2 regions of the Cellulomonas sp. S1-8 genome follow, and region 1 is predicted to be linked to the other one. Evidence: predicted binding sites of a transcription regulator. Region 1 holds the regulator's gene; the other holds the start of a gene.
The links. The regulator Rex, encoded in region 1, represses fermentation and respiration genes when NADH is low (regulators of the CRP and FNR family bind a similar motif). The targets are predictions, from matches to a motif close to CTTGTGAANNNNTTCACAAG.

Region 1 (14,138 bases):
GCCGCCGTCGGCGGCGCACCCGGCGACCGCGAGCAGGAGGGTCGCCGCGGCCGCGAGGGCGGCGCGGCGACGTCGGGGCGCGGCGTGCACGTCAGGCCCCGGGGACCGGTGACGCGCCGGGGAGCAGCGCCGCGGCCGGCTCGCTGTAGCCGACACCGACGAGGGTGTCCCCCTCGAACCGCAGGGTCGTCAGGGAGGCGAGCGCGCACTGCCGGCGGCGCGGGTCGTGCCACAGCCGGCGGTTCTCGAGCGCGAGGCGCGTGACCCAGATCGGCAGCTGGTGGCTGACGAGGACCGCCTCGTGGCCGCGCGCGGCGATGCGGGCCGACTCGACCGCGGCGAGCACCCGGTCGACCTGCTCGGCGTACGCCTCGCCCCACGACGGCCGGATCGGGTTGCGCAGGTGCGGCCAGTGCCCGGGGTGGCGCAGGGAGCCGTCGCCGACGCCGAACGTCATGCCCTGGAAGTGGTTGGCGGCCTCGATGATCCGGTCGTCCGTGCCGACCGCGAGCCCGAAGGCGGCGGCGATCGGTGCCGCCGTCTCCTGCGCCCGCTGCAGGGGGGACGCGGTCACGACCACCACGTCGCGCCGGGGCGCGTCGTGGTCGCCCGCGAGCGTGCCCGCGACGAGCTCGGCCATCTGCTGCCCGCGCTCGGACAGCCGGTAGCCGGGGAGCCTGCCGTAGAGCACGCCGTCGGGGTTGTGGACCTCACCGTGCCGCAGCAGGTGGACCGTGGTGGCGACCATGTGCACAGTGTCGCAAAGTCTCCTGGGTACCCCGGACCGCTGCGGCTCGGCGGCCGGTCACGGTCCGGCCGGACCGGCGTCGTCGCCCGCGGGCGGCGCGCACGCGGGGCCGCGCAGGTGGTCGACGACGACCTGCATGGCGACGCCCAGCGCGGCGAGCTGCTCGTCGTCGAGCACGTCGACGAGGTGGGCGCGCACCGAGGCGACGTGCCCGGGCGCCGCGGCGACCAGCACGCCCCACCCGCGCTCGGTCAGGACGCAGTTGACCCCGCGCGCGTCGTCCAGCGCGGGTTCGCGCCGCACGATGCCGTCGCGCTCCATGCGGGCCACGGTGTGCGTCAGGCGGCTGCGGGAGTGGGCGAGGTCGTCGGCCAGCTCCGACATGCGCAGCGTGCGTCCGGGCGACTCGGAGAGGCGGACCAGGACCTCGTACTCCCCCAGCGACATGCCGCTCGTGTCGTCGAGCTCACGTGCCAGGACGTCGAAGAGGAGCGCGGTGCCGTCGCGGAAGGCACGCCAGTGCTCCTGCTGCGTCGCGGAGAGCCAGCGCACCTCGGGCGGCGCATCGGGCGTACCGGCGCCGGGCGGGGCGGGCTGCGGGCCGGGGGCGGCGCCCGCGGTCGACCGCTCGGCGATCGGGCTGCGGCTCGGCACGTCGTCCTCCAGGGGTGGGGGTTGCAATGACGTCCTCACTGTAGTAGAAAGATCAACAACAGATACTTGTCGAGTCAACGAATCCGTTCGGCCCCGAGCTGCAGAGGACCATCATGACCGCGCTTCCCACCGGCCTCACCACCGGCACCTGGACCATCGACCCGTCCCACACCGAGGCGTCGTTCACCGTCCGGCACGCCGGCATCTCCAAGGTCCGCGGCACCGTCGCGGTGACCTCCGGCGCCCTGACGATCGGCGAGGACCTCGAGACGTCGTCCGTCACCGTCACGCTGGACCCCTCCACCGTCACGACCGGTGACGCCGGCCGCGACGGCCACCTCCAGAGCGGCGAGTTCTTCGACGTCGAGCAGTTCGGCCAGTGGACCTTCGTCTCCACCGGCGTCCGGGAGTCCGGCTCCGCCCACGTCGTCCACGGCGACCTGACGATCCACGGCGTGACCCGCCCCGTCGAGCTCGAGACCGAGTTCAACGGCACCGCGGTCGACCCGTTCGGCAACACCCGCGCCGGCTTCGAGGCGACCGTCACCATCTCGCGCAAGGACTTCGGCCTGACGTGGAACGCCGCGCTCGAGGCCGGCGGCGTGCTCGTCGCCGACAAGGTGCGCATCGACCTCGACGTCTCGGCCATCAGGGCCTGAGCCGTCCCGCCGGCCGACGCCGGCACGCACGTCCCCGCGAGGGCGCGACCGCACCGGTCGCGCCCTCGCGGCGTCCCGCCGTCACGACGCCCCACCCCCCACGCTGCGCGCACGGTCGTGGAACGCGAGGATCTGCAGCTCGGAGGCCACGTCCACCGCGCGGACGTCGACGTGGGGCGGCACCCGCAGCGCACGCGGCGCGAACGTGAGGATCCCCACCACGCCCGCCGCCACGAGCTCGTCGCACACGGCCTGCGCGACGCCCGCGGGCGTCGTCAGCACCGCGATCGTCGCCCCCGTGCGCGCCACGACGGCCGCCAGGTCGGCGGCGGGCTCCACCACCAGGCCGGCCACGGTCGTGCCCACGACCGCGGGGTCCGCGTCGAGGAGACCCACGAGCACGAAGCCGCGCTCCGCGATGCCCGCGTAGTTCGCGAGCGCGTGGCCCAGGTTGCCCACGCCCACCAGCAGCACGCGGCGCACGTCCGCCAGGCCCAGCACGACGGTGATCTGCTCGCGCAGGTGGCCCACGTCGTAGCCGACGCCGCGGCGGCCGTACGAGCCGAGGAACGACAGGTCCTTGCGCAGCTGCGCCGGCGTCACGCCCGCACGCGCCGCAAGCTCGTCGGACGAGGTCAGGACCGCGCCCGTGGCCGCCGTGGCCTCCAGCGCGCGCAGGTAGCCCGGCAGCCGGGCCACCGTCGCCGGCGGCACGGGCTGGCCGTCGCGCGCGGCTCGCCGGTCGCCGTCCCGCCGCCCTGCCGTGCGCCGTTCGTCCACGCGACCCCCTGTGCCCGCGGCACCGCAGGAAGGCCCCGGTGCCAGGGGTCTCACGCTAGGCCCTGGCGCCCCCCGTCGCGAGAGCCCGTCGCAGGCGTGTCTCGTCGATCCGCCAGTACCCGCGCCGCACGCCGTCGACGTCGACCACCGGCACCAGCTCCCCCAGCTCGTCCGCGAGCACGTGCCCGTCGGCCGCCGGCGCGTCGACGTCGACCTCCGCCCACGTCGCGCCGACCTCCGCGCACACCCGCGCCACGAGGGAGCGTGCCACGTCGCACAGGTGGCACCCCGCGCGCCCGTACAGCACGACCCGGGCCGTCGTCGCCTCGTCCACGAGGGCCACGCTAGCCCGGGCGGGCCCAGCCCGCGGGAGACGACCGCCCCACCCGCGGCCCGCGCTCGTTACAGTGGCCCGATGCACGCGGGCGACGGCACGGACCAGCGCATCGTCGCCGCCACGGTCGAGACGCCCCTGGCCGCGCTCGTGCCCGACGGCACCCGCGTCGCGGCCTTCTTCGACGTCGACAACACCATCATCCGCGGGGCCAGCTCCTTCCACCTCGCCGTCGGGCTGTACCGGCGGGGCTTCTTCCGCAAGCGCGACCTCGTGAACTTCGCCGGGCAGCAGGCGCGGTACCGCGTGTTCGGTGAGGACCGCCGCCAGATCGACGAGCTGCGCGCCCGCGCGCTGGACATCATGCGCGGCCACTCGGTCGCCGAGGTCACGGCAATCGCCGAGGACGTCTACGACGAGGTGCTGAGCCTGCGCATCTACCCCGGCACCCAGGCCCTGCTCGACGCGCACCTGGCCGACGGGCACGCCGTGTGGCTGGTGACCGCCACGCCCGTCGAGATCGGTGAGCTCATCGCGCGCAGGCTCGGAGCCACCGGTGCGCTCGGCACGGTCGCCGAGCACGAGGACGGCTACTACACCGGGCGGCTCGTGGGCGACCTGGTGCACGGCGAGGCCAAGGCGAGCGCCGTCCGCGCGCTCGCCGCCCGGGAGGGGTACGAGCTCGACCGGTGCCACGCCTACGGGGACTCGACCAACGACGTCCCGATCCTGTCCACGGTCGGCCACCCGTGCGCCATCAACCCCGACGGCCGGCTGCGCCGGCACGCCGCCGAGGTGGGCTGGCCCGTGCGGGAGTTCCGCACCCGGCGCAGGCAGGCGCGACGCGGCGTCAACGCCGCGAGCCTCGCCGGGGTCGTCTGGGCGCTCGCGGTCGTCGGACGCGCCCTGCGGCGCTCGATCCGGGGCCGGATGGGGGCACCATGACGGCGACGACCAACTGGGCCGTGCGGACCGCGCAGCCGCGGGACTCCACCGCACTGGCGGAGCTGGCCGCGCTGACGTTCCCGCTGGCGTGCCCGCCCGGGTCGACCGCCGCCGACCAGGGGCTGTTCCTCGACGCGCACCTGCGCGCCGAGCACTTCGCGGCGTACGCGGCCGACGCGGGGCACGTCGTGCTCGTCGCCGCGACGCCCGGCGACGACGGCGTGCTGCTCGGGTACACGATGCTCGTCGCCGGGGAGCCGACGGACGAGGACGCCCGCGCGGCCGTGCACATCCGCCCGACGGTCGAGCTGTCCAAGTGCTACGTGCACCCGGACCAGCACGGCGCCGGCGTCGCAGCCACCCTGCTGCGCACCTCCTTCGACCACGCCCGCGCCCTCGGCGGCGGCGGGATGTGGCTGGGCGTCAACCAGCACAACGCGCGCGCCCAGGCGTTCTACGCGCGCGAGGGGTTCGCGGTCGTCGGCGTCAAGCACTTCCGCGTCGGCGAGCGGGTCGAGGACGACTACGTGCTGGAGCGTCCGCTCTAGGGTCCCGACGCGGACCGGCAGGTGTCGGCAGCAACGTGCCGGCCGACCTGCGCGCGTCTCAGTGTGGCGGCGTGGTCCCGCGCTCGACGATCCGCATGCTCGCCAGGTGCGTCACCGGCTCGTGCGGCGCGCCGGAACGCTGCAGGCGGTCCCACAGCAGGTCGAACGCGACCCGCGCGATCTCCCCGCGTCCGGGGTCGACGGTCGTCAGCGGCGGGTCCGTGAACCTGGCCTCGTCGGTGTCGTCGAAGCCGATGACCGCCACGTCGTCCGGGACGGACAGGCCCCGTGCACGCAGCTCGGACAGCACGCCGATCGCCAGGGAGTCGTTCAGGGCGACGACGCCGTCGGGCTCCGCACCCGAGTCGAGGACCGCCGCCATGCCGGCGGCACCGTCCGCGCGGCGCCAGGTCGGCGGCGCCCAGCCGACCAGGCGCGGGTCGAACGCGATCCCGCACGCCTCCAGCGCGGCGAGGTAGCCCGCGTACCGCAGGCGGGCTGTGGCGAAGGGGTGCTCGCGCTGCATCCCGACGACGGCGACGCGCCGACGGCCGCGCTCGACGAGCAGCCGCGTCGCCGCCTCGACCGCCTCGCTGTCGCGCATCGACACGTGGTCCACCCCGGCCGCGGCGCCGGCGACCTGCTCGCCGAGCAGCACGAGGGGGACGTGCGGTGCCACCGCCGCGACGTCGGCGACGTCGACCGCGACCGGGATGAACAGCAGGCCGTCGGTGAGCTTGCGTCCCGGGCCGTTGAGCACCTGCAGCTCCTGCTCCCGCGTGCCGCCCGTCGGCTCGATGATGACGGTGACCCCCCGCTCGCGGCCGATGCGCAGGACCTCGTCCGCAAGCTCACCGAAGTACGCCTGGCGCAGCTCCGGGACCGCGAGCCCGATCATGCCCGTGCGCCCCAGGCGCAGGTTGCGGGCCGCGAGGTTCACCTCGTACCCGAGCTGGTCGATGGCGGCGACCACCCGCGCGCGCGTCTCGGCGCGCACGTACGGGTAGTCGTTGATGACGTTGGAGACCGTCTTCACCGAGACACCCGCGACCCGCGCCACGTCGGCCATCGTCGTCGGCATGGCCGACCTCCTCGGATCCGTGCCCGTGGGTCCGACGACAGGCGGACGCACGCGTGGCAGACGAGACGGCAGCAGCGCCGTCGCCCGGGCAGCCTATCGAGGACGCTGCGCCGGGTGGTCCCGGACACACGTCGGGCCCGGTCGTGGCGACCGGGCCCGGGGTGCACGACGCGCCGACGAGCGGCGCTCAGCTCACTTCTTGTTGCGGCGCTGGTGACGCGTCTTGCGCAGCAGCTTGCGGTGCTTCTTCTTCGCCATACGCTTGCGGCGCTTCTTGATGACGGATCCCATGCGGTCCTCACTCGTGTCCGGTCACGACCCGTCAGGGCCGCGAGTGGTGGTCGATCGACGCGCGGTGCGCATCGGGCCCACCCGAATCACCCACGCACGCAAAGTCCGAGCGCCCACCTTACGCGATGGCGTACCGCGACCGCGAACTCCCGGCCGTGCGGGGTGCTCACCGGGCGCTCGTCGGGTGCCTGCCGTGTGCCTGCCGTGCGCCTGCCCGTGCCGCACGGCCGGCACCGGTGTCCTCAGGAGGTCCGGCGGTCCTCGCCGAGCATCCCGGGGTCGACCGTCGCCGACGACCTCAGGTACGCGTCGAGCGCGTCCTGCGGCACGCGGAACGACCGTCCGACGCGCACGGCGGGCAGCTCACCCGCGTGCACCAGCCGGTACACGGTCATCCGCGAGACCCGCATGAGGTCCGCGACCTCGACGACCGTGAGGAACCGCACGCGACCCTGGGGTCCGCCCTGCTCCTCGCCCATGCCTCGGCCCTCCAGCTGACCGGGCCGCGCCGGCGTCGCGCACCCGGGCGCCCGGGTGCGCGGCCCACAGTAGTGGCGCGTGTGACAGGTGGGATAGGGGTGACACCCGCCCGGCCCACCGCAGTGACGGTCCTCCCGTCGTGACGGTCCTCCCGTCGTGACGGTCAGTCGAGGTCCGGGTCGAGACCCAGCGACGGGAACACGGCCGCGCGGGTCGCGCGGATCGCGCGGTCCACGTCGTTCGCCGGGTCGTAGCCCGCGGACCAGGGCCGGTACCAGGCCGTCGCGTGGTCCGTCATCACCGGCACCGCGGCACGCCCGTAGCGCTGCTGCACGAGGTCGAGCCACTCCTGCGGCACCGGGGTCGCCGGGTCCACCGGGCGGTGCGACGCGACGCCCAGCAGGTGCGACCACGTCCGCGGGACGACGTCGAGGATCGCGTACCCGCCGCCGCCGAGCGCGACCCACCGCCCGTCGCAGACCTCGTGCGCCAGGTCGTGCAGCAGGGACGCCGCGACCTTCTGCGCGTCCACCGACACCCGCAGCGTCGCGAGCGGGTCCATGAGGTGGGTGTCGCAGCCGTGCTGGGTGACGAGCAGGTCGGGCGCGAACTCGCGGACCACCGCGGGCACGACCGCCTCGATCGCGCGCAGCCAGCCCGCGTCGTCCGTCCGGGAGGGCAGCGCCACGTTGACGGCCGTGCCGTCCGCGCGGGGCCCCCGTCTCCGTCGGGTACCCCGTTCCGGGGAACAGCGCGTGCCCCGTCTCGTGGATCGACACGGTCAGCACCCGCGGGTCGTCCCAGAAGACGTCCTGGACGCCGTCGCCGTGGTGCGCGTCCACGTCGACGTACGCGACCCGCTGCGCGCCGGCGTCCAGCAGCGCCCGGATCGCGACGGCCGCGTCGTTGTAGACGCAGAAGCCCGACGCGGCGCCCGGCCGCGCGTGGTGCAGGCCACCGCCCACGTTCAGCGCGTGCTCCGCCCGGCCCTCCACACCGCCATCGCCGCGTCGACCGTGCCGGCCACGACGCGGGCGGCGGCGTCGTGCATCTGCGGGAACAGCGGGTCGTCCCGCGTCCCCAGGCCGCGCACCAGGTCCGGGACGCCGTGCTCGGCCGCCGCGTGCACCGCCGCGACGTACGCGGGCTCGTGCACGGTCGCCAGCAGCGCGTCGGACGCCGGCTCCGCCCCCACCACCTCGACGCCCGCCGCGTCGAGCAGGCCGAGCTGGGCGGCGAGCGCGATCGTCAGGTCGATCCGGTCGGACGTCATGGGGTGACCGAAGCCGAAGTCGTACGCGAGGAGCTCGGTCGCCCAGACGACCCGCAGCGTCGGTGCCCCGGTGACGCGCGCGGCGGGGTGCGCGTCGGAGGCCGTCATGGGCTCACCGTCCCACCGTCACACGGCGTGTGTCGACCCGACGTGCAGGCCGCGCCAGTGCGTGGGGAGGGGCGGCACGTGCCAGAGTGTGGGGTCTGCGACCAGGTGGACAGCGGGAGGTGGGATGGCAGCGGGGCCCGGCCTGCTGTGGAGCGCGCGCGAGTACGTCGACCGGTCGGCCCGGCAGTCCCCCGCACGACTCGCGCTCGGCGTCTTCGCCCTCGTCATCGCCGTCATCACCGTGCTGCTGTCCGCACCGTGGGCGACGGCCGGTGGCGAGCGCGCGCCGCTCGTCGACGCCCTGTTCACCGCGACGTCCGCGACCACCGTCACGGGGCTGGTCGTCGTGCCCACCGGGGAGTACTGGTCCGCGTGGGGCCTGGTGGTCATCCTCGTGGCGATCAAGATCGGCGGGCTGGGCGTCATGACGCTCGCGTCGCTGCTCGGCATGGCCGTGTCGCGGCGCATCGGCCTGACGCAGCGTCTGCTGGTGTCGTCCGAGACCAAGGTGACCCGCCTGGGCGAGGTGGGGTCGCTGGTCCGCACCGTCATCGTGACGTCGACGGTCCTGGAGGTCGCGATCGCCCTGGTGCTGTTCCCGCGGCTGCTCGTGCACGGGGAGTCCACGGGGACGGCCGCGTGGCACGCGGTGTTCTACTCCGTCTCGGCGTTCAACAACGCGGGCTTCGTGCCGACCCCCGAGGGGCTGGACCCGTTCGTCTCCGACTGGTGGATGCTGCTGCCGATCATCATCGGCGTGTTCATCGGGTCCCTGGGCTTCCCCGTCATCCTCAACGTCGCCAACCACCTGCGCGAGCCGCGCCGCTGGAGCCTGCACTCCAAGCTGACGATCACGACGAGCCTCGCCCTGGTGCTGTTCGGGTCCGTGGTGGTCGCGGCGTTCGAGTGGACCAACCCGGACACGTTCCGGCCGCTCGACGCCCCGGGGACCATCCTCGCGTCGCTGTTCGCGGGCGTCATGCCCCGCTCGGGCGGGTTCTCGACGGTCGACGTGGGGCAGATGCACGAGGGCACGTGGCTCCTGCTCGACGCCCTGATGTTCGTCGGCGGGGGCTCGGCGTCGACCGCGGGCGGCATCAAGGTCACCACCCTGGCCGTCATGCTGCTCGCGATCGTCGCCGAGGGCCGCGGCGACCGTGACGTCGAGGCGTTCGGCCGGCGCATCCCGCGCGAGACGCTGCAGGTCGCCATCGCCGTCAGCTTCGTCTCCGCGACGATCGTGCTGATCGCCACCCTCCTGCTGCTGGCCATCACCGGGCTGACGCTCGACCGCGTGCTCTTCGAGGTCATCTCGGCGTTCGCGACGGCCGGGCTGTCGACCGGCATCACCGCCGACCTGCCGACACCGGCGAAGTACGTGCTCGTCGTGCTCATGTTCATCGGCCGGACCGGCACCATGACGCTTGCGGCGGCGCTCGCGCTGCGCAACCGTCGACGTGTCATCCGCTACCCGGAGGAGAGGCCCATCGTTGGCTGAGAGCCTGCGTTCAGGCGGCGGCGAGCCGCGCAACGCACCCCGCACCCCGAAGAAGGACTCGGGCGTCCTGGTCATCGGCCTCGGGCGGTTCGGGTCCGCCATCGCCTCGACCCTCGACCGCCTCGGCCAGGACGTCCTGGCCGTCGAGCGCAACCCCGAGCTGGTCGCCCAGTGGTCCGGGCGCATCCCGCTGGTCGAGGCCGACGCGGTGAACCCCGACGCGCTCGAGCAGCTGGGCGCACGCGAGTTCCCCGTCGCGGTCGTCGGCGTCGGGTCGTACCTCGAGGCGTCCGTGCTGATCACGGGCAACCTGGTCGACATCGGTGTCCCGCAGATCTGGGCCAAGGCGATCAGCTCCGAGCACGCGCGCATCCTGCAGCGCATCGGCGCGCACCACGTCGTCCTGCCCGAGGCCGACGCCGGGTCGCGCGTCGCGCACCTCGTCAGCGGCAAGATGCTCGACTACATCGAGGTCGAGGACGGGTTCACGGTCGTGAAGATGCGGCCCCCGAAGGAGGCGCAGGGGTTCACCCTCGCGCAGTCCAAGGTGCGCGAGCGGTACGGGGTCACGATCATCGGGGTGAAGTCACCCGGGATCGACTTCCAGTACGCCACACCCGAGACGCGCATCTCGGCCAACGACCTCATCATCGTCGGCGGTCACGCCGACCTGCTCGAACGCTTCGCCTCACGACCCTGAGGCGAGGTCCACCGCCCACGCACGGCTCGTCCGACGAGGAGACCTTCATGGCGAAGGGCAGCAAGAAGTCCGGCAAGAAGTCCGGCAAGAAGTCCGGCAAGAAGTCCGAGAAGAAGTCCGGCAAGAAGTCCGAGGCGAAGGCCATCGAGAAGGCCCTCGAGAAGTCGCGCAAGAAGGCGGACGAGAGCGAGGTCACCGCTCCCACCGCAGTGCTGGACCGCGCGGAGACGCAGCTGCCCGCCGAGCCCACGACCGACGACGTCGCCGAGCGCCGCGACGTCGCGATCGACGCGCTGCGGGTCGGGCCCGGGTTCCGGATCGCCGACCTCGACGCGTCCTCGAAGCCCGGGTTCGGCGGGTCGCGCTCCGAGGGCGAGCGGGCCCTGGACCTCATGGGAGAGGAGCTCTCCGAGCTGCAGGAACGGCTGTTCGCGCACGGCCGCACCGGCGGCACGCGCTCGGTGCTGCTCGTCCTGCAGGGGCTGGACACGGCGGGCAAGGGCGGCATCGTCCGCCACGTGCTCGGCCGCGTCGACCCCCAGGGCGTCGCGCTGCGCTCGTTCGGCGTCCCGACGGCCGAGGAGCGCCGCCACCACTACCTGTGGCGCATCCGCCGCGCGCTGCCCCCGGGCGGGCTGATCGGCGTGTTCGACCGGTCGCACTACGAGGACGTCCTGGTCGCCCGCGTCGACGAGCTGGTCGCACCCGAGGTGTGGCAGGGCCGGTTCGACGAGATCAACCGGTTCGAGGCCCAGGTCGCGGCGGCGGGCACGACGATCGTCAAGGTCGCGCTGTGGGTGTCGCGTGACGAGCAGTACGCGCGACTGCACGAGCGGCTGGAGCGCCCCGACAAGCTGTGGAAGTACAACCCCTCGGACGTGGACGTCCGGCTGCGACGGCCCGCGTACGAGGAGGCCTACCAGGACGTCCTCGACCGCACGAGCACCGACGTCGCGCCCTGGTACGTCGTGCCGGCCGACAGCAAGTGGTACGCCCGGCTGGCCGTCAGCGCCCTGCTGCACGGTGCGCTGAGCGACCTCGACCTCGGCTGGCCCGCGGCCGACTACGACGTGGCCGCCGAGCTGGCCCGCCTCGAGGCGACGCGCTGAGACGACGCCGGACGCCCGTCCGTCGTGAAGGTCAGGAGCCGTCCGCCGCCCGTCGCTGGTGCGGCAGCTCGCCGTTCCGCAGCGAGCCATGAGGGCGCACGCAGTGGCGCAGGCCCGCACCCTGCGTGCCCGGGCGTGCGACGTCCCGCCACGTGGGCAGGCTGCGGAGGGGACCGGCGGCGTGGCCGTGCAGCGGCGCACCGAGCGCCGGGTGCTCGACGTACGTCGTGCGGGGCTCCGGGGCGCCCTGCCAGGGCGACGGGGTGTCGTGGCCGAGGGCCGCGCGCTGCGTCGGGACCCGGACCACCCGGCGGGCCGGCGACAGGACGACGCGGGGCGCGGGCACCGCGAGCCGCGGACGGTTGAGGTGCTGGTAGAGCTGGGCTGCCGCGCCGCCGATGACCATCAGGAGTGCACCCGGGAGCATCTGCTCCCCGGCGGCGGTCAGGCCGGTGGCCGCGAGCGTGAGCCCACCGCCCACGAGCATGCCGGGCAGTGCCTGGCGAAGATAGGTGTGCATGTCCGAGCTCCTTGCCTGGTAGACCGGAGCGCCCCTCGGGGCGCGGGACGTCACGCGCTGTGCGCGGGACGTCCGGTCAGGCAGGGCTCTGAAGGACGTCGCGCGCGGGGGCCGTCGGGCAGGTGTCGTGCGACGCCGTGAGCGTCGCGACGAGCACGAGGTCGACCGGCCGCGGCCAGTGCGCCGGGACGGCTCTCGGCCCGGCTCGCGGGGTCACGGACCCGGCACCCGGCGTCCCGAGCCCGGCCTCCGGGGTCAGGGGCGCAGGTGCGGTCGGGCGCTGCACGGTCACGGCGGGGGCCACGGTCGCCGCGGTCTCCGCGACCGGGCTCGCAGCGACGTGGGAGGTGACGGTGACGACGGCGGGCGCCTCGGGCAGCGGGGCGCCCGGGCTCTGCGACGGGAACCACGGCGTCCGCTGGGCCGGTGGCGTCGCGGCGGGCGGCGGTGCCACGACGGCCTGCACGACCACGGGAGGCGGTGGTGGGACGGGCAGGGCCGCGGGCGACGCGGGCAACAGGTGCGGGGCGCGGGCCCAGGTGGGTCCGTGCTCGCTCGGCGGCTCGCACAGCTCGCGCAGCGGGACGGTCTCGGCGTCGTCAGCGGCGTCCGTGGCCCGGACGACGCCGGGCGCCCCGTCGAGCGCCGTCGCCGTGACGACGTCGACCACCGCGGGGACGAGGGACACGGCGGGCGCGACCGTCACGAGGACGACCGGCACGGCCCGCGGGGCGCCGGACGCCGCGGGGACGTCCTGGGTCGGGTCGCCGACCGGGACAGGGTCGGTGTCCGGCGGACTGACGGGCTCGGTCGGCTCGACGGGCTCGGTCGGCTCCGTGGGCTCGGTCGGCTCCGTCGCGGGGTCCGTGGGCTCGGTCGGGGGGTCCGTCGGCTCGACGACCGGGTCGCCGGGCTCCACGACGGGATCGACCGGCTCCACCGGCGGGTCCGTCGGCTCGACGGGGGGGTCGGCGGGCTCCACGACGGGGTCGACCGGCTCGTCGACGGGGGTGGCCGGGTCGCCGTCCGGCTCGGTGGCCTCGAGCGGCGTCTCGGCGATCTCGGCCAGGTGCGGGGTCGCGGCCTCGGGCAGCTCGGCCCAGGTCACGTCGACGTGCTCGCCACCGACCGCCCAGGGCGCACCGGGTCGCGCGGCGGCGCCGTCGGACCGTTCGAGTCCGGCGGGCGAGGCGTGGGGGGCTGCCGAGGCACCGGCGGGGCTGCCGACGGCGGCGTCGAGCAGCAGCAGCAGCAGGCCGGCGACGACGGTGACGAGGGCGCGCAGCACCCAGGTCTCCGCTCGTGCCTGCCGGTACGCCCGCATGCTCGATCCTCCCCCGAGCACGTCAACTCTGACGCGCACGGATCCAGTATGCGGGCTGATGCGCACAAACGCCCACGATTCGGCCATCCGGGGGAACAGGACCCCGACCGATGAGTTCCGGTCGCCCGGACGGTCGACCCCCACGGGTGCACGACGCACCCGTCGCCGCCACCCCGCAGGAGCGATCATGACCGTCTCGACCCGCACCCTCGACGTCCCCGGGGCCGTCCTCACGTACGACGTCGCCAACCCCGCGACCCCGTCGGCGGCGCCCGCGCTGCTGCTCATCGGCTCGCCGATGGGTGCCGGCGGGTTCGGCACGCTGCGCTCGTCCTTCGACGACCGCGTCGTGGTCACCTACGACCCGCGGGGCGTGGAGCGCAGCACGCTCGCACCCGGCGCCGCGCCGACGGCGCCGGGCACGCACGGCGACGACCTGCACCGGCTCGTCGAGGCGCTCGGCGGCGGCCCGGTCGACGTCTTCGCGTCCAGCGGCGGCGCGGTGAACGCGCTCGCCTGGGTGGCCGCGCACCCCGAGGACGTCGGGACGCTCGTCGCGCACGAGCCTCCCCTGCCCTCGGCGCTCCCCGACGCGGCGGAGGCGTCCGCCGCGATGCTGGCGCTGCACGAGACCTACCTGCGCCAGGGCTGGGGTCACGCGATGGCCGGGTTCATCGCCCTCGTCTCGCACGAGGGGCCCGTCCCGGCGGACTGGGCGCAGCGACCCGCACCCGACCCGGCGGCGTTCGGCCTGCCCACGCAGGACGACGGGACCCGCGAGGACCCGATGTTCGCCGCCAACATGGTCACGCTGAACACGTACGCGGTCGACGTCGACGCCGTGCGAGCGGCCCCGACGCGGGTGGTCGTCGCGGTCGGCGCCGAGTCGGGCGAGACCCTCGCCGCCCGCGGCGCGCGGGCCGTCGCCGCGGCGCTGGGGGGCGAGGCCGTCGTGATGCCGGGCGACCACGGGGCGTTCCTCGGCGGGGAGTACGGGCAGACGGGCGTGCCGGACCAGTTCGCTCCCGCACTGCGTACGCTCCTGGCGGGCTGATCCGTCCACCGGGGGCACCTGCGCGCGCCGTC
Region 2 (14,138 bases), 110 kb from region 1:
GCGGCCGGTCCGCGCCGCACAACGTCTACGGCTCGCTGCGCGAGTGGTGGGGGATCGCCGAGGCGGGCCGGACGGCACCGGGCGAGCAGTTCGCGTTCGCGCGGTCCGCGGACCGCGCGGCCGCCGTCGTCGCGGGTGCCCCGGCCGGCACGCTGGACTTCCGCCTGTCGGGCCAGTCGAACCCGGTGTGGAGCTGGGACGCGGGCAGCGGCACGTGGCTGCGCTCGGAGGGCGGGTCGCCGGCCACGGGTGCGAGCGGTGCGCGGCTCTCGGCCGTCAACGTCGTCTCGATCACCGCGGGTCACCCGGCCACCGGGTTCGGTGCGCAGGGCGGCGCGGCTGTCCCGACGTACGAGCTCGTCGGGTCCGGGGACGCCGTCGTGGCGACCGGCGGCAAGGTCGTCGCCGCGCGCTGGCAGAAGGACGCGCAGGACCAGCCGATGCGGCTGTTCCTGGCCGACGGGTCCGAGGCGACGCTCGCACCGGGCAACACCTGGGTCGAGCTCGTGCCCGCGGGCAGCGGGTCGCTGACCACGTCCTGATCGCGCGTCCGTCCGGGTCGATACCCCGGGAGGACGTCGGACGCCGCGCCGTCGTCCTGGCGACGTACGAGGGGCCGTCGCGGGGTGGACGGCGCGGTGCGCACGCCGGGCCCGCAGGGCGACGCGGCGGGGTGCCGGTGCGGACCACGCTGGAGCCATGGCCGCTCACACGTCGTTCCCCGTCACCGTCCGTCCCGCCCGCCCGGCGCGCGGCCCCGAGGACCACTCGGTCCGCTCGGCGGTCGCCGTCGTGCTCGCCGGCATCGTCCTCGTCGCGCTGCTCGTCGGCGGCGGGGCGATGCTCGCCACCGTCGTCGACCTCGCGTCGTGGGCGGGAGCCGCCTGACGTCGAGCCCCGGCGACCCCTGACCTCGTCGGTCAGTAGGCGTACGGGAACCCGGACCAGTCCGGGTCGCGCCGCTGCAGGAACGCGTCGCGCCCCTCGACGGCCTCGTCCGTCATGTACGCCAGGCGCGTCGCCTCGCCCGCGAAGACCTGCTGCCCGGCCAGCCCGTCGTCGGCCAGGTTGAACGCGAACTTCAGCATCCGCACCGCCTGCGGGGACTTGGTCGCGATGATCCGCGCGTACTCGAGCCCGGCGTCCTCGAGGTCCGCGTGGTCGACGACGTCGTTCACGGCACCCCACGCGTGGGCGTCGTCCGCCGAGTACTCCCGCGCCAGGAAGAAGATCTCCCGCGCCCGCTTCTGCCCCACCTGCCGCGCCAGCAGCGCCGAGCCGTACCCGCCGTCGAACGACCCGACGTTCGCGTCGGTCTGCTTGAAGCGCGCATGCTCGCGGCTGGCGATCGTCAGGTCCGCGACGACGTGCAGCGAGTGCCCGCCGCCGGCCGCCCACCCGTTGACGAGCGCGACGACGACCTTCGGCATCGTCCGCATCAGCCGCTGCACCTCGAGGATGTGCAGCCGGCCCGCGCGCGCCGGGTCGACGGCGTCGGCCGTGTCACCGTCGGCGTACCGGTAGCCGTCACGGCCGCGGATGCGCTGGTCGCCGCCGGAGCAGAACGCCCACCCGCCGTCCTTGGGGGACGGCCCGTTGCCGGTGAGCAGCACCGTGCCCACGTCGGACGTCGTGCGGGCGTGGTCGAGCACGGCGTACAGCTCGTCGACCGTGCCCGGCCGGAACGCGTTGCGGACCTCGGGACGGTGGAACGCGACCCGGACCACGGGCAGGTCGCGCTCGACCGCACCCGCGGCGGCCTGCTCGGCCGTGGGCCGCGCCCGCCCCCGGTGGTAGGTGACGTCCGTGAGGTGCTCGAACCCCGCGACGTCGCGCCACCGGGTCGGGTCGAACGTCTCCGAGACGCGCGCGGGCAGGGGGGCAGACGTGCCGCTCTCACTCACCGCCCCAGGGTAGGCGCCCGCCCCCCGCCGACCGGAACCGGGGTCACCGTCCGGCGGCCGTTGCGGTGACCCGGGTTCCGGTCGCCGGGGTGGGGGCGGAGGGGTGGGGGCGGCGGCTTAGCCTGGGGGGGTGGGTGCGCTGCCGGGTCTCGTCGTGTGGGACGTGCCGCTGCGCACCCGGTTCCGCGGGCTGACGCGCCGCGACGGCGTGCTCGTGCGCGGCGACGCCGGGTGGGGCGAGTTCAGCCCCTTCTGGGACTACGACGACGCGACAGCGGCGCGCTGGTGGCGCGCGGCGCGCGAGGCCGCCGACGAGGGCTGGCCCCCCGCCGTGCGCACGCACGTGCCCGTCAACGTGACCGTCCCGGCCGTCGACCCCGAGCACGCGCACCGCATCGTCACGGGCTCCGGTGGCTGCCGCACCGCCAAGGTCAAGGTCGCGGAGCCCGGGCAGCCCGCGGGCGCCGACGAGGCCCGGCTCGAGGCGGTGCGCGACGCCCTCGGCCCCGACGGCGCGATCCGGGTGGACGCGAACGCCGCCTGGGACGTCGACACCGCGGCGACGCGCCTGGACGCCCTCGACCACGCCGCGGGCGGGCTCGAGTACGCCGAGCAGCCCGTGCCGGGCGTCGAGGCGCTCGCCGCGCTGCGCCGCCGCACGCGCGTGCCGATCGCCGCCGACGAGGCGATCCGCCTCGGCGACGACCCGCTCGCGGTCGTGCGGCAGCACGCCGCCGACGTCGTCGTGCTCAAGGTGCAGCCGCTCGGCGGCGTGCGCGCGTGCCTGCGGCTCGCCGAGCAGGTCGGGCTGCCGGTGGTGGTGTCGTCCGCGCTCGAGTCGTCCGTCGGGCTCGCCGCCGGGCTCGCGCTGGCCGCCGCCCTGCCCGAGCTGCCGTACGCGTGCGGCCTGGCCACGGCGGCGCTGCTCGCGCAGGACCTCGTGGCCGACCCCCTGCTGCCGCGCGACGGCCGGATCGAGGTGCGGCGGCCGCTGCCGACGGCGGACCTGCTGGCGGCCGCGGCAGCCGAGCCGGCGCTCGCCGCACGCTGGGGCGCGCGCCTCGCCGCCGTGCGCGCTCGGGCATGATGGCGCTCGGGCATGATGGCGACGTGACCCCCGTCCCCGAGGACCCGCCTGCGCCGCGCCGCCGCCGGCGCACCTCCGGGCCCCTCGCGCCGGCCGGCGCGTCCGGCGAGCCGGTGCCGGCCGTCGCCGCGGCTCGGGTCCTCGTGCAGGCGCTCGCGTCGCTCGGGGTGCGCGACGTCGTGCTCGCGCCCGGCTCGCGCAGCGCCCCGCTGGCGTACGCGTTCGCCGACGCGGCCCGCCCCGACGACGAGCGTCCCGCCGGCGCCCCCGCGCTGCGCCTGCACGTCCGCGTCGACGAGCGCGACGCCGGGTTCCTCGCCCTCGGGCTGGCGAAGGCGTCCGCGCACGCGGGCGCGCGCGGCCCCGGCCCTGCCCGGCCGGTCGCCGTCGTGACGACGTCGGGGACGGCGGTCGCGAACCTGCACCCGGCGGTCCTCGAGGCGCACCACGCGGGCCTGCCCCTCGTGCTCCTCACGGCCGACCGCCCGCACGAGCTGCGCGGCACGGGCGCCAACCAGACGACGGAGCAGGCCCAGCTGTTCACGTCCTCGGTCCGCCTCGCGGTCGACGTGCCCGCCCCCACGGGGCGGACCGGTGAGGACCGCGACCTGCGCCGCACGGTCTCGCGTGCGCTCGCCGCCGCGACCGGCGCCCGCACGGGCGACCCCGGCCCGGTGCACCTCAACCTCGCGTTCCGTGAGCCGCTCGTGCCGGGCGACGAGCCCTGGCCCGCGCCGTCGGTCGCGGGGCTCACGCACGTCGCCGGTCGCGCCCAGCCCGCCGAGCCGGCGGCGGCCCTCACGGACGCCCAGCCGCTCGTGGTCGAGGCGACCGACGACCTCGCCGACGACCGCGCGCGCCCCTCGCGGCGGGCGCGCGGCGCCGTCCCGACCGTCGTCGTGGCGGGCGACGGCGCCGGTCCCGGCGCGGCGCGGCTCGCCGAGGCCAACGGCTGGCCGCTGCTCGCGGAGCCGTCGTCGGGGGCGCGGCAGGGACCCAGCGCCGTCGCGGCCTACCGGCTGCTGCTCGCCGACGACCGCCTCGGCGGCCGGGTCGGGCGCGTCGTCGTGCTGGGGCGCCCGACGCTCACGCGGCCCGTGCAGCAGCTGCTGGCCCGCCCGGACGTCGAGGTGCTCGTCGTCGCGCCGCGCGGCACGGACTGGCCCGACGCGGCGCGCAACGCGTCCCAGGTGCTGCTCGAGGTGCCGCCGCGCATGCGGCAGGGACGCGTCGGCGCGCCCGCGGGCTGGCTCGACGCGTGGCGCACCGCGGACGCGGCCGCGCAGGACGTCCTGGCGGGGCTGCTCGACACGCCGGAGGACGCGCGCCGGTCCCGCAGCGGCCCCCGGGTCAGCGGCTGGGCGCTCGCGCGCGCCGTGGCACGGGCGAGCGCACCGGACGACGTGCTCGTCGTGGGGTCGTCGAACCCGGTGCGGGACCTCGACCTCGTCGCGCGCTGGGACCTCGCGCCCCTCGTGCTCGCCAACCGCGGGCTGGCCGGGATCGACGGCACGATCGCCACGGCCACCGGAGTCGCGCTCGCCCTGCCGCACCGCCGGGTGCGCGCCTACCTGGGCGACCTGACGTTCCTGCACGACGTCGGAGGGCTGCTGCGTGGGCCCGCGGAGCCGACCGTGGACCTGCAGATCGTGGTCGCGAACGACGACGGCGGCTCGGTGTTCACGACGCTCGAGCCCGGTGAGCCGGACCGGGCCGACGTGTTCGAGCGGGTGTTCGCGACGCCGCACGGCGTGGACGTCGCGGCGCTGTGCGCGGGGTACGGGGTGCGGCACACGCGCGTCGTGGACACCGAGGGGCTGCTGCCCGCCCTCGCGGCGCCGGGCACCGGGACGAGCGTCGTCGAGGTGCGGGTGGACCGCACGCACCGACGGTCGCTCGTCGAGCGCCTCCAGGCCGAGGTCGCCGCCGCCGTCGACAAGGCCCTGTCGCCGCTGGCCTGACCTCGGTCGCGCGGGGTCGTCCGCGGGATCTCACAGCAAACGTCCAGGTGGCAGCGAGCGCGATCCCAGGACCCGGGTGTCTCATGGAGTCCGACAAGGAGGCACCCATGACCACCACACCTCAGCCGCAACCGGGCAGCCACCCGCAGGACCACCCGACCCAGCCGCTGCCGGCGCACGACGCGACGCAGCCGCTCGCGGTCCAGCCGCCTCCGGCACCCGCCGACGACCCCGCCGCCCGGCTGACGCCCGCGCAGCACTGGGCGCGGTACGAGGCCGCACAGCGCGCCGCCCGGCGGCCCGTGACCGTGGGCGGTGGCGCACCCGCCACCGACCACCCCGCCACCGACCACCCGGTCGTCGACCACCCCGCCACCGACCACCCTGTCGCCGGCGCGCCCGGGACAGACCCTGGTCGCCGGGCACGGCGGCCGCACCCGGCCAGGTGCCCCCGGGCGCCGTACCACCGCCCACCGACCCGTGGGCCGCACCCGCCGACCCCGCACCGCGGCGCCGGTCGCGCGCCTGGGTGTGGATCGCGTCGGCCGCGGCCGTCGGCCTCCTGGTCGGCGGTGGCTCCGTCGCGAGCCTCGGCGGCCTCGACGTCCTGGCCGGGGCGAGCGACCCGGTGCGCTCCGCGTCGCTCGCCGACGTCGGCCGCACGGAGACCGACCAGGTCCCCGTGTCCGGCTCGAGCACCGAGAACCCCAACTGGCAGGCCGTCGCGTCCGCCGTGCAGGCGTCCGTCGTCGCGATCGACGTGCAGACGCAGTCGGGCGGCGGTCAGGGCTCCGGCGTCATCATCGACGACGACGGTCACGTCGTGACCAACAACCACGTCGTCGCCGGCGCCCAGGGCAACGTCCAGGTCACGCTGACCGACGGCCGCATGCTCGAGGCCGAGGTCGTGGGCACCGACGCGAGCACGGACCTCGCGGTCCTGCAGGTCGTCGACGCCCCCGACGACCTCCAGGCGGCTGCGTTCGGGGACTCCGACGACGTCACGGTCGGCGACCCGGTCATGGCGGTCGGCAACCCGCTGGGTCTGGCCAACACGGTGACCACGGGCATCGTCTCGGCCCTGAACCGCCCCGTCTCGACGCAGGAGGTCGGCGGCGAGGCCGCCGTGACGAACGCGGTCCAGATCGACGCCGCGATCAACCCCGGCAACTCCGGCGGTCCGCTGTTCGACGCGACGGGCCGGGTCATCGGCATCACGTCGTCGATCGCGACGCTCAGCCAGCAGTCAGGGTCGATCGGCCTCGGGTTCGCGATCCCGGTGGACCTGGCCCGGAACATCGCGGCGCAGCTCATCGAGGACGGGCAGGCGGAGCACGCGTTCCTCGGCGTCACGCTGTCCGACGGCACGGCGACCGCCGACGGCGTCACGCGCCGCGGCGCGGTCGTGGAGTCGGTCAGCGAGGGCTCGCCGGCCGCCGAGGCCGCCGTGCAGGACGGTGACGTCATCGTCGCGATCGGGGACGACCCGGTCGGCGGTGCCGAGTCGCTCACGGCGTTCGTCCGCTCGCTGACGTCCGGCGACGACGTCACGCTCACCGTCGTCCGCGACGGCCGCGCCGTCGAGCTCGACGTCACGCTCGCGACGCGCCCCGACGACTTCGGTCAGTCGCAGCCGGGTCAGGGCGACGAGGGTCAGGGCGAGCAGGCCCCGGACGACCAGGGCGAGGGCGAGGGCGAGCAGCCTGCGCCGGACCCGGGTGACGAGGGCACCATGCCCGGTGGCATGACTCCCGAGCAGTTCTGGGAGTGGCTGCAGGAGCAGCAGCAGCAGGAGGGCCAGGGCTGAGTCCCGGTCGGTCCCCGGCCACCGCGCCGGGGACCGACCGTCGTCCGACCTGGCAACAGAGACCGGGGCAGGCCCGCAGGGGTCGTGCCCGTGCGTGCGCCCGCAGGGGCCGGCACGCACCGCTGGGCCCGCCGTGGGCATCCCCTCTCGCGGCGGGCCCTCGTGCGTCCCACCCCCGGCGAGAGGTCGATCCAGCCCTGCGGGGCGGCGGCTCAGGACAGGGCGTGGCGCATGGGGACGAGCTTGGCGCGGGACTCGGCGAGCTCGGCGGCCGGGTCGGACGCGGCGACGACGCCGCACCCGGCGAACAGCCGCAGCCGGCGCGGGTCGTCCCGGTCCACCTCGGCGGAGCGCAGCGCGATGCCCCACTCGCCGTCGCCGTCGGCGCCGAACCAGCCGACGGGACCGGCGTAGCGGCCGCGGTCCATGCCCTCGATGCGGGTGATGAGGGCGCGTGCCGCCTGCGTCGGCGTGCCGCACACGGCGGCCGAGGGGTGCAGCGCGGCGGCGAGCGCGAGCGACGAGGGGTGCGCGTCGTCGCCGCGGGGGGCGCTCAGCACGCCGGTGACGTCGGACGCGAGGTGGAGCACGTTCGGCAGGGACAGCACAGAACGGCACGTCGGGGACGTTCGACGACGAGCAGAAGGGGGCGAGCGCGCGCGCGACGGACGAGACCGCGTACTCGTGCTCCTCGAGGTCCTTGGAGGAGTGCGCGAGGATCGCGGCGCGGCCCATGTCCGCGTCGTCGTCGCCCGTGCGCCGGATCGTGCCCGCGAGCACGCGCGACGTGACGAGGCCGCGCTCGGAGCGCACCAGCAGCTCGGGCGTGGCACCGATCATGCCGTCGACGCTGAACGTCCAGCACGACCGGTACCGGTCCGCGAGGCGCTGCAGCGCCCACCGGACGTCGAGCGGGTGCTCGGTGCGGGCGTGCACGTCGCGTGCGAGGACGACCTTCTCCACCTCGCCCTCACGGATCGCGCAGACCCCGCGGGCGACGACCTCGAGCCACGCCTCGGCGTCGACGGCGCCGTCGGTGTACGTCACCTCGCCGGGCGGGTGGGCGGGGGTGCGCGCGGGCACGACGTCGCGCAGCCGCGGCGCGGGGCCGAGCTCGCCGACCGTGCTCACGGTGGTGAGCCACGTGCGCCCGTCGCGGCGTCCGACGACGACGCGCGGCACGACGATCACGCCGCCCGCGGCGGAGTCGTCGTCGAACGCGAAGGAGCCGAACGCGACGGGCCCGCTGCCGGGCAGCTGCACCTCGTCGCGGACGATCGCGTGCGCGAGCACCTCCCGCCACGCGCGCTCGGCGGCGGCGAACCGGTCGGCGCCGTGCACCTCGACGCGCACGGCCTCGCCCCACGCGACGAGCCCGTCACCGCGCCGCACCCAGGCGAGGGGTGCGTCGGGTCCGAGCAGGTCGAGCAGGTCGGCCGGGTCGGGGGACCCGCCGGTGGGCAGGTCGGCGCACTCGACCGTGCGCACCACGAGGGGCCGGGGGATGCCCCCGGTCGCGGGGGCGCTGGGCGACGTGCTCATCGCCGTCCAGGGTAGGTCCTCACGACGTCCCGCCCCCTGTCGTGGGGGTGCGACGTCCGTCTCACCCGGGCTTGCGCGCCACCACGAGGTCGCGCTCGATCGCGTGGTCGACGCGGTGCGCGAGGTCCAGCAGCGGCGCGTCGTCGAGCGGCTCGAGCCCCGCGTCGGTGAGCATCGCGAGCAGGTCCGCGCGCGGCAGGACCTTGGTGTTCCAGGACAGGCCCATGGCGCCGCCGCGGCGCAGCAGGCCCGCCCACACCGGGATCGCGTCCGTCAGCAGAGCCTGCGGCGACCGGGACGGGGTGCGCGGGCCGGTCACGGACCCGTGCTGGATGCCGTACGGCGCGTCGGCGACGACGAGGTCGAAGGACCCGGCCCGGTACATCCGGTCGGCGTCGAGCGTGTCGCCCTGCGTGATCTCGAGCGTCTGCACGTCGCCGGCGCGGTAGAGCTCCTTGGTCGGGGCGAGCTCGAACGTCGTGCGTCGGCCCAGGTTCTTGCCGGCCACGCGCACGCGCGTGCTGCGCGACCGGTGCTTGAGGCGCTTGTCCTGCAGCCAGCGGTCCGCGAACGCGGTGTACGCCTCGACGTCGCGCCGGTCCGTGTCGACGCCGTACGCGTCCCAGCCGTACATCAGGGCCTGGTTCAGCGTGGTGCCGCGCCCGCACACGGGGTCGAGCACCCGCACGCGGGAGTGCAGGAAGTCCTGGACGGGCAGCGCCGGCCGCCGTGAGGTTGAGCAGCAGGCGCGTGAGCTGCTCGTTGGTCTTGCCGATGTACTTGAGGATCGTCAGCAGGTCGTCGTCATAGCGGTCGAGGCGGGCCAGCTCCAGCGGGCGAAGCGTGCCGTCGTCGTTCAGCTCGAACAGGGCGAACAGCGAGGACAGGTTGGCCAGCACGGCCAGGTCGTCCGCGGTCAGGGCCGGCGTCGGCAGGACGAGGTACGGGACCCCGCCCATCGTGCGCTCCTCGGGCTCGCCCGCCGCGGCCAGGCGGCCGTCGAGGAGCAGCCCGTCGAGGGCGAGGAGCTCGTTGCGCGTGAGGCGCGCAGCGTGCTGCGAGTACACCCGGTTCGCCGAGGGCTGGACGAGGATCGCGTACTGCGGCATGGGTGGACGGGCCCCCGAGGTCGGTGCGACGACGACGCCCACCGGCGCCGTCCCGCCGCACGCTACCCGAGCCGGGTGCGCAGCCGACCACGCGGACCTGCGACGATGGGCGCATGCCACGCGCCGCCCTCGACAAGGACCCTCGCGACGTCGCCGCCATGTTCGACGCGGTCGCGCACCGGTACGACATCACCAACGACGTCATCTCCCTGGGCCAGGACCGTGCGTGGCGCAGGGCGACGCTCTCCGCCCTGGACGCCCAGCGCGGCGAGACGGTCCTGGACCTCGCGGCGGGCACCGGCACGTCGAGCGAGCCGCTCGCCGACGCGGGCGTGCACGTCGTGCCGTGCGACCTGTCGACCGGGATGCTGCGGGTCGGCCGCCGCCGGCGCCCCGACCTGCCGTTCGTCGCGGGCGACGCGCTGCACCTGCCGTTCGCCGACGCGTCGTTCGACGCGGTGACGATGTCGTTCGGCCTGCGCAACGTGTCCGACGTGGACGCGGCGCTGCGCGAGCTGCTGCGCGTGACCCGTCCGGGTGGACGCATGGTCGTGTGCGAGTTCTCCCGGCCGACGTTTGCGCCGTTCCGCACCGTCTACACGAACTACCTCATGCGTGCCCTGCCGCCGGTCGCCCGCGCGGTGTCGAAGGAGCCGGACGCGTACGTGTACCTCGCCGAGTCGATCCGCGAGTGGCCGGACCAGCGCGAGCTGGGCCTGCTGGTGCGTGGCGCGGGCTGGGACCAGGTCGCGTTCCGGAACCTCACGGGCGGGGTCGTCGCGCTGCACCGCGCCCGTCGACCCTGAGCCGTTCGCCCGCGTCCTGCGGCGCGGGTGTGCGGTGCGCGCGCCCGTCCTGCGGGCTGCGGCCGCGTGGTGGACGATGAGGGTCGGCCGCCCGCGAGGGCGGGAGCACGGGCGCGCCCGGGCGCTCCCGGTGCGTGTGACGCCTGTTCGGCGCCGCCGTGGGGGACCATGGTCCGGTCCTGCTGCTGAGGTAAGCCAACCCTTCGCAGACAGGTCCGGAGGCGCTGGATACACTCGCCGAAGCTGCACGTGAACATCGTCACAAGTGGGGTGACCAGGTGGACGGAACGACCGATGACGCCGACGTCATCGTCGTCGGCGCCGGTCCGACCGGGGCCTCGGCGGCCTACCACTGCGCCGCCGCGGGGCTCGACGTCCTCCTGCTGGAGAAGGCGACCTTCCCGCGCGACAAGATCTGCGGCGACGGCCTCACCCCGCGCGCGGTGGCCGAGCTCGTCCGCATGGGCGTCCCGATCCGCGAGCAGGACGGCTGGATCCGCAACGCCGGTCTGCGTGTCATCGGCGGCGGCCACCGCCTCGAGCTGCCATGGCCCGAGCTGTCGAGCTACCCCTCCTACGGGCTCGCGAAGTCGCGCGTGTCGTTCGACCAGACGCTGGCCGAGTACGCCCGCGCCGCGGGTGCCAAGCTGCTCGAGGGCACGTCCGTCACGGGACCGGTGCGTGACGAGCGCACGGGCCGGGTCGTCGGCGTCCGGGCACGGTCGGTCGACGCCGACGGCCGCCGCACGGGCGACGCCGGCGACGAGGCCACGTACCGCGCCCCCGTCGTCATCGCCGCCGACGGGGTGTCGGCACGCCTCGCGACCGCCGTCGGCCGCGCCAAGCGCGACGACCGCCCGATGGGCGTGGCGGTCCGCACCTACTTCCGCACCCCGCGGCACGACGACCCGTGGATGGAGTCGCACCTCGAGCTGTGGGACGGCGCCCCGGGCCGCTCGAACCTCATGCCCGGGTACGGCTGGATCTTCTCGCTCGGCGACGGGACCGCCAACGTCGGGCTCGGGTCGGTGAGCTCGACGGCCGCGGCGACCAAGGTCGACTACAAGGACCTGTTCGCCCGCTGGATGGCCAACGCGCCCGCCGAGTGGGAGTTCACCCCCGACAACCAGATGGGTCCCGTGCGCGGTGCGGCCCTCCCGATGGGCTTCAACCGCGGCCCGCTCTACGCGGACGGGCTGATGCTCGCGGGCGACGCCGCCGGCATGGTCAGCCCGTTCAACGGCGAGGGCATCGCGTACGGCCTGCAGGCGGGCCGGGTCGCGGCCGACGCCATCGCGCAGGGGCTGGCCCGCGGGTCGGCCGCGGGACGCGAGCGCGCCCTGGCGACGTACCAGCACCGCATGAAGGACGACCTCGGCGGGTACTACACGCTGGGGCGGATCTTCGTGGCGCTGATCGAGCACCCGCAGGTCATGCACCTGTGCACGCGGTACGGTCTGCCGCGGCCCCTGCTCATGAAGTTCGTGCTCAAGCTGCTGGCCGACTGCTACGAGCCGCGCGGGGGTGACGTGGTCGACCGCGTGATCGCCGCGCTCACCCGACTGGCGCCGGACGCATGAGCCGGCGCACGGGCAGCGACGGCACGGCAGCACCCCACGGCCGGACCCCCGGCACGACGTCCCCGACGAGGAGGACCGCTCGATGAGCAACCCGTACGTCCCGCTCCTGGTGATGATCGGGATCGCGGCGGTCCTCGCCCTGGGTGGGGTCGGCGCGAGCGCGATCCTCGGTCCCAAGCGGTACAACCGCGCCAAGCTCGACGCCTACGAGTGCGGCATCGAGCCGACGCCCCACGCCATCGGCGGCGGGCGCTTCCCGATCAAGTACTACCTGGTCGCCATGACCTTCATCATCTTCGACATCGAGGTCGTCTTCCTCTACCCGTGGGCGGTGAGCTTCGTGGAGCTCGCGACGTTCGGGCTGGTCGCGATGATGGTGTTCCTGCTGATCATCACCGTCCCGTTCGCGTACGAGTGGAAGCGCGGCGGCCTCGAGTGGGACTGACCATGCACGGGCCGGCCCTCGCCTGCCCGACACGTGCCACCACGCGCAGCCGACCGACCCCGAGGAGGGGCTGACATGGGTATCGAAGAAGCGCCCTCGGGCTTCCTGCTGACGACGGTCGAGGACCTCGTCGGCTACTTCCGCAAGGCCTCCCTGTGGCCCGTGACGTTCGGCCTGGCGTGCTGCGCGATCGAGATGATGGCGGCCGGGACGAGCCGGTACGACATCTCGCGCTTCGGCATGGAGGTCTTCCGCGCGTCGCCGCGCCAGTCGGACCTCATGATCGTCGCCGGGCGCGTCAGCCAGAAGATGGCGCCCGTGGTGCGGCAGGTCTACGACCAGATGGCCGAGCCCAAGTGGGTGCTGTCGATGGGCGTGTGCGCGTCGTCGGGCGGCATGTTCAACAACTACGCGATCGTGCAGGGCGTGGACCACATCGTGCCCGTCGACATCTACCTGCCCGGCTGCCCGCCGCGCCCGGAGATGCTGCTCCACGCGATCCTCGCGCTGCACCAGCAGATCCAGGACGAGCCGCTCGGCGTGAACCGCCGCGAGGCCGCGGCCCGCGCGCAGGAGGCGGCGATGGCCGCGACGCCGACGTCGCACATGACGGGGCTGCTGCGATGAGCGACGAGAAGACGCCCGAGGACGCGACGTCCCCGGTCGCCGACCGGCCGACCGAGGGCACGAAGCCCACGGCGGAGAAGGCCGACGCGTCCGCGGCCGCCAAGCCCGGCGGGCCGGCACCGGCCGGGACGCAGCGCACCACGGCTGCCGCGCTCGAGGCGGGCTCCCAGAACCTGCCCGCCGGACCCGACCCGACCGGCCCGCGCACGCCGCTGGACATCATCGACGTGCGCACCGGCATGTTCGGCGTGAGCGGCACGGGGGACACGTCGGGCTACGGCGGGCTCGTCGCGACGATCGCGCTGCCGGGGCCCAGCGAGCGCCCCTACGGCGGCTGGTTCGACGAGGTCGTCGACCTGCTGGCCGAGGTGCTCGACGAGTCGGGGACGGGCTACGCCGCGGCCGTGGAGTCGGTCGTCGTCGACCGCAACGAGCTGACGCTCAACATCGCGCGCGCACACCTCGTCGAGGTCGTGCAGGCGCTGCGCGACGACCCGGACCTGCGGTTCGAGCTGTCGCTCGGCGTGTCCGGCGTCCACTACCCGCACGAGGTCGGGCGCGAGCTGCACGCCGTCTACCAGATCGTGTCGGTGACGCACGGGCGCCGCCTGCGTCTCGAGGTCGCCGTCCCCGAGGGTGACCCGCACATCCCGTCCACGACCGGCGTGTACCCCGCCAACGACTGGCACGAGCGCGAGGCCTGGGACTTCTTCGGGATCGTCTTCGACGGTCACCCCAGCCTGGCGCGCATCCAGATGCCCGACGACTGGCCGGGCCACCCGCAGCGCAAGGACTACCCCCTCGGCGGGATCCCGGTCGAGTACAAGGGCGCGAGCATCCCGCCCCCGGACCAGCGGAGGTCGTACAGCTGATGACCGCCCCCACCTCGCGGACCCCCACGCGACCCGTCACGTGCCCCTGGACGAGACCGAGGGCGTGCCCTCGTTCGAGGCGTCCGGCGGCGACTGGTCCGACATCGCCGAGGAGGCCGCGCGCCTCGGCGAGGAGCGCATCGTCGTCAACATGGGTCCGCAGCACCCGTCGACGCACGGCGTCCTGCGGCTCATGCTCGAGATCGACGGCGAGACCGTCACCGAGGCGCGGGCCGGCATCGGCTACCTGCACACGGGCATCGAGAAGAACATGGAGTACCGCACCTGGACCCAGGGCGTGACGTTCTGCACCCGCATGGACTACGTCGCCCCGCTGTTCCAGGAGGCGGCCTACTGCCTCGCGATCGAGAAGCTGCTCGGCATCACCGACGACGTCC

Region 2: OKX07_RS14660 (geranylgeranyl reductase family protein) is a predicted target of Rex. The motif match lies at 10,463-10,482, and genes of this name have one in related genera.

Annotation. Positions count from the first base shown of each region.
Region 1 is NZ_CP110806.1:3,362,598-3,376,735, forward strand. It holds gene OKX07_RS15195 (TlpA disulfide reductase family protein) at 1-90, opposite strand, end outside; gene OKX07_RS15200 (histidine phosphatase family protein) at 92-748, opposite strand; gene OKX07_RS15205 (MarR family winged helix-turn-helix transcriptional regulator) at 806-1,402, opposite strand; gene OKX07_RS15210 (YceI family protein) at 1,516-2,061, shown strand; gene OKX07_RS15215 (redox-sensing transcriptional repressor Rex) at 2,143-2,841, opposite strand; gene OKX07_RS15220 (glutaredoxin family protein) at 2,897-3,175, opposite strand; gene OKX07_RS15225 (HAD family hydrolase) at 3,257-4,120, shown strand; gene OKX07_RS15230 (GNAT family N-acetyltransferase) at 4,117-4,668, shown strand; gene OKX07_RS15235 (LacI family DNA-binding transcriptional regulator) at 4,727-5,749, opposite strand; gene OKX07_RS15240 (30S ribosomal protein bS22) at 5,942-6,040, opposite strand; gene OKX07_RS15245 (helix-turn-helix domain-containing protein) at 6,283-6,519, opposite strand; partial or broken gene OKX07_RS20470 (acetoin utilization protein AcuC) at 6,684-7,901, opposite strand; gene OKX07_RS15265 (TrkH family potassium uptake protein) at 8,026-9,399, shown strand; gene OKX07_RS15270 (potassium channel family protein) at 9,392-10,099, shown strand; gene OKX07_RS15275 (PPK2 family polyphosphate kinase) at 10,147-11,208, shown strand; gene OKX07_RS15280 (hypothetical protein) at 11,240-11,728, opposite strand; gene OKX07_RS15285 (hypothetical protein) at 11,805-13,091, opposite strand; gene OKX07_RS15290 (alpha/beta fold hydrolase) at 13,240-14,106, shown strand.
Region 2 is NZ_CP110806.1:3,251,381-3,265,518, reverse strand. It holds gene OKX07_RS14705 (DUF3048 domain-containing protein) at 1-542, shown strand, start outside; gene OKX07_RS14700 (hypothetical protein) at 700-888, shown strand; gene OKX07_RS14695 (1,4-dihydroxy-2-naphthoyl-CoA synthase) at 921-1,904, opposite strand; gene OKX07_RS14690 (o-succinylbenzoate synthase) at 2,035-2,991, shown strand; gene menD (2-succinyl-5-enolpyruvyl-6-hydroxy-3-cyclohexene-1-carboxylic-acid synthase) at 3,015-4,952, shown strand; gene OKX07_RS14680 (S1C family serine protease) at 5,398-6,759, shown strand; partial or broken gene OKX07_RS14675 (isochorismate synthase) at 6,972-8,301, opposite strand; gene OKX07_RS14670 (TRM11 family SAM-dependent methyltransferase) at 8,363-8,989, opposite strand; gene OKX07_RS14665 (demethylmenaquinone methyltransferase) at 9,524-10,216, shown strand; gene OKX07_RS14660 (geranylgeranyl reductase family protein) at 10,495-11,796, shown strand; gene OKX07_RS14655 (NADH-quinone oxidoreductase subunit A) at 11,879-12,241, shown strand; gene OKX07_RS14650 (NuoB/complex I 20 kDa subunit family protein) at 12,317-12,868, shown strand; gene OKX07_RS14645 (NADH-quinone oxidoreductase subunit C) at 12,865-13,740, shown strand; gene OKX07_RS14640 (NADH-quinone oxidoreductase subunit D) at 13,781-14,138, shown strand, end outside.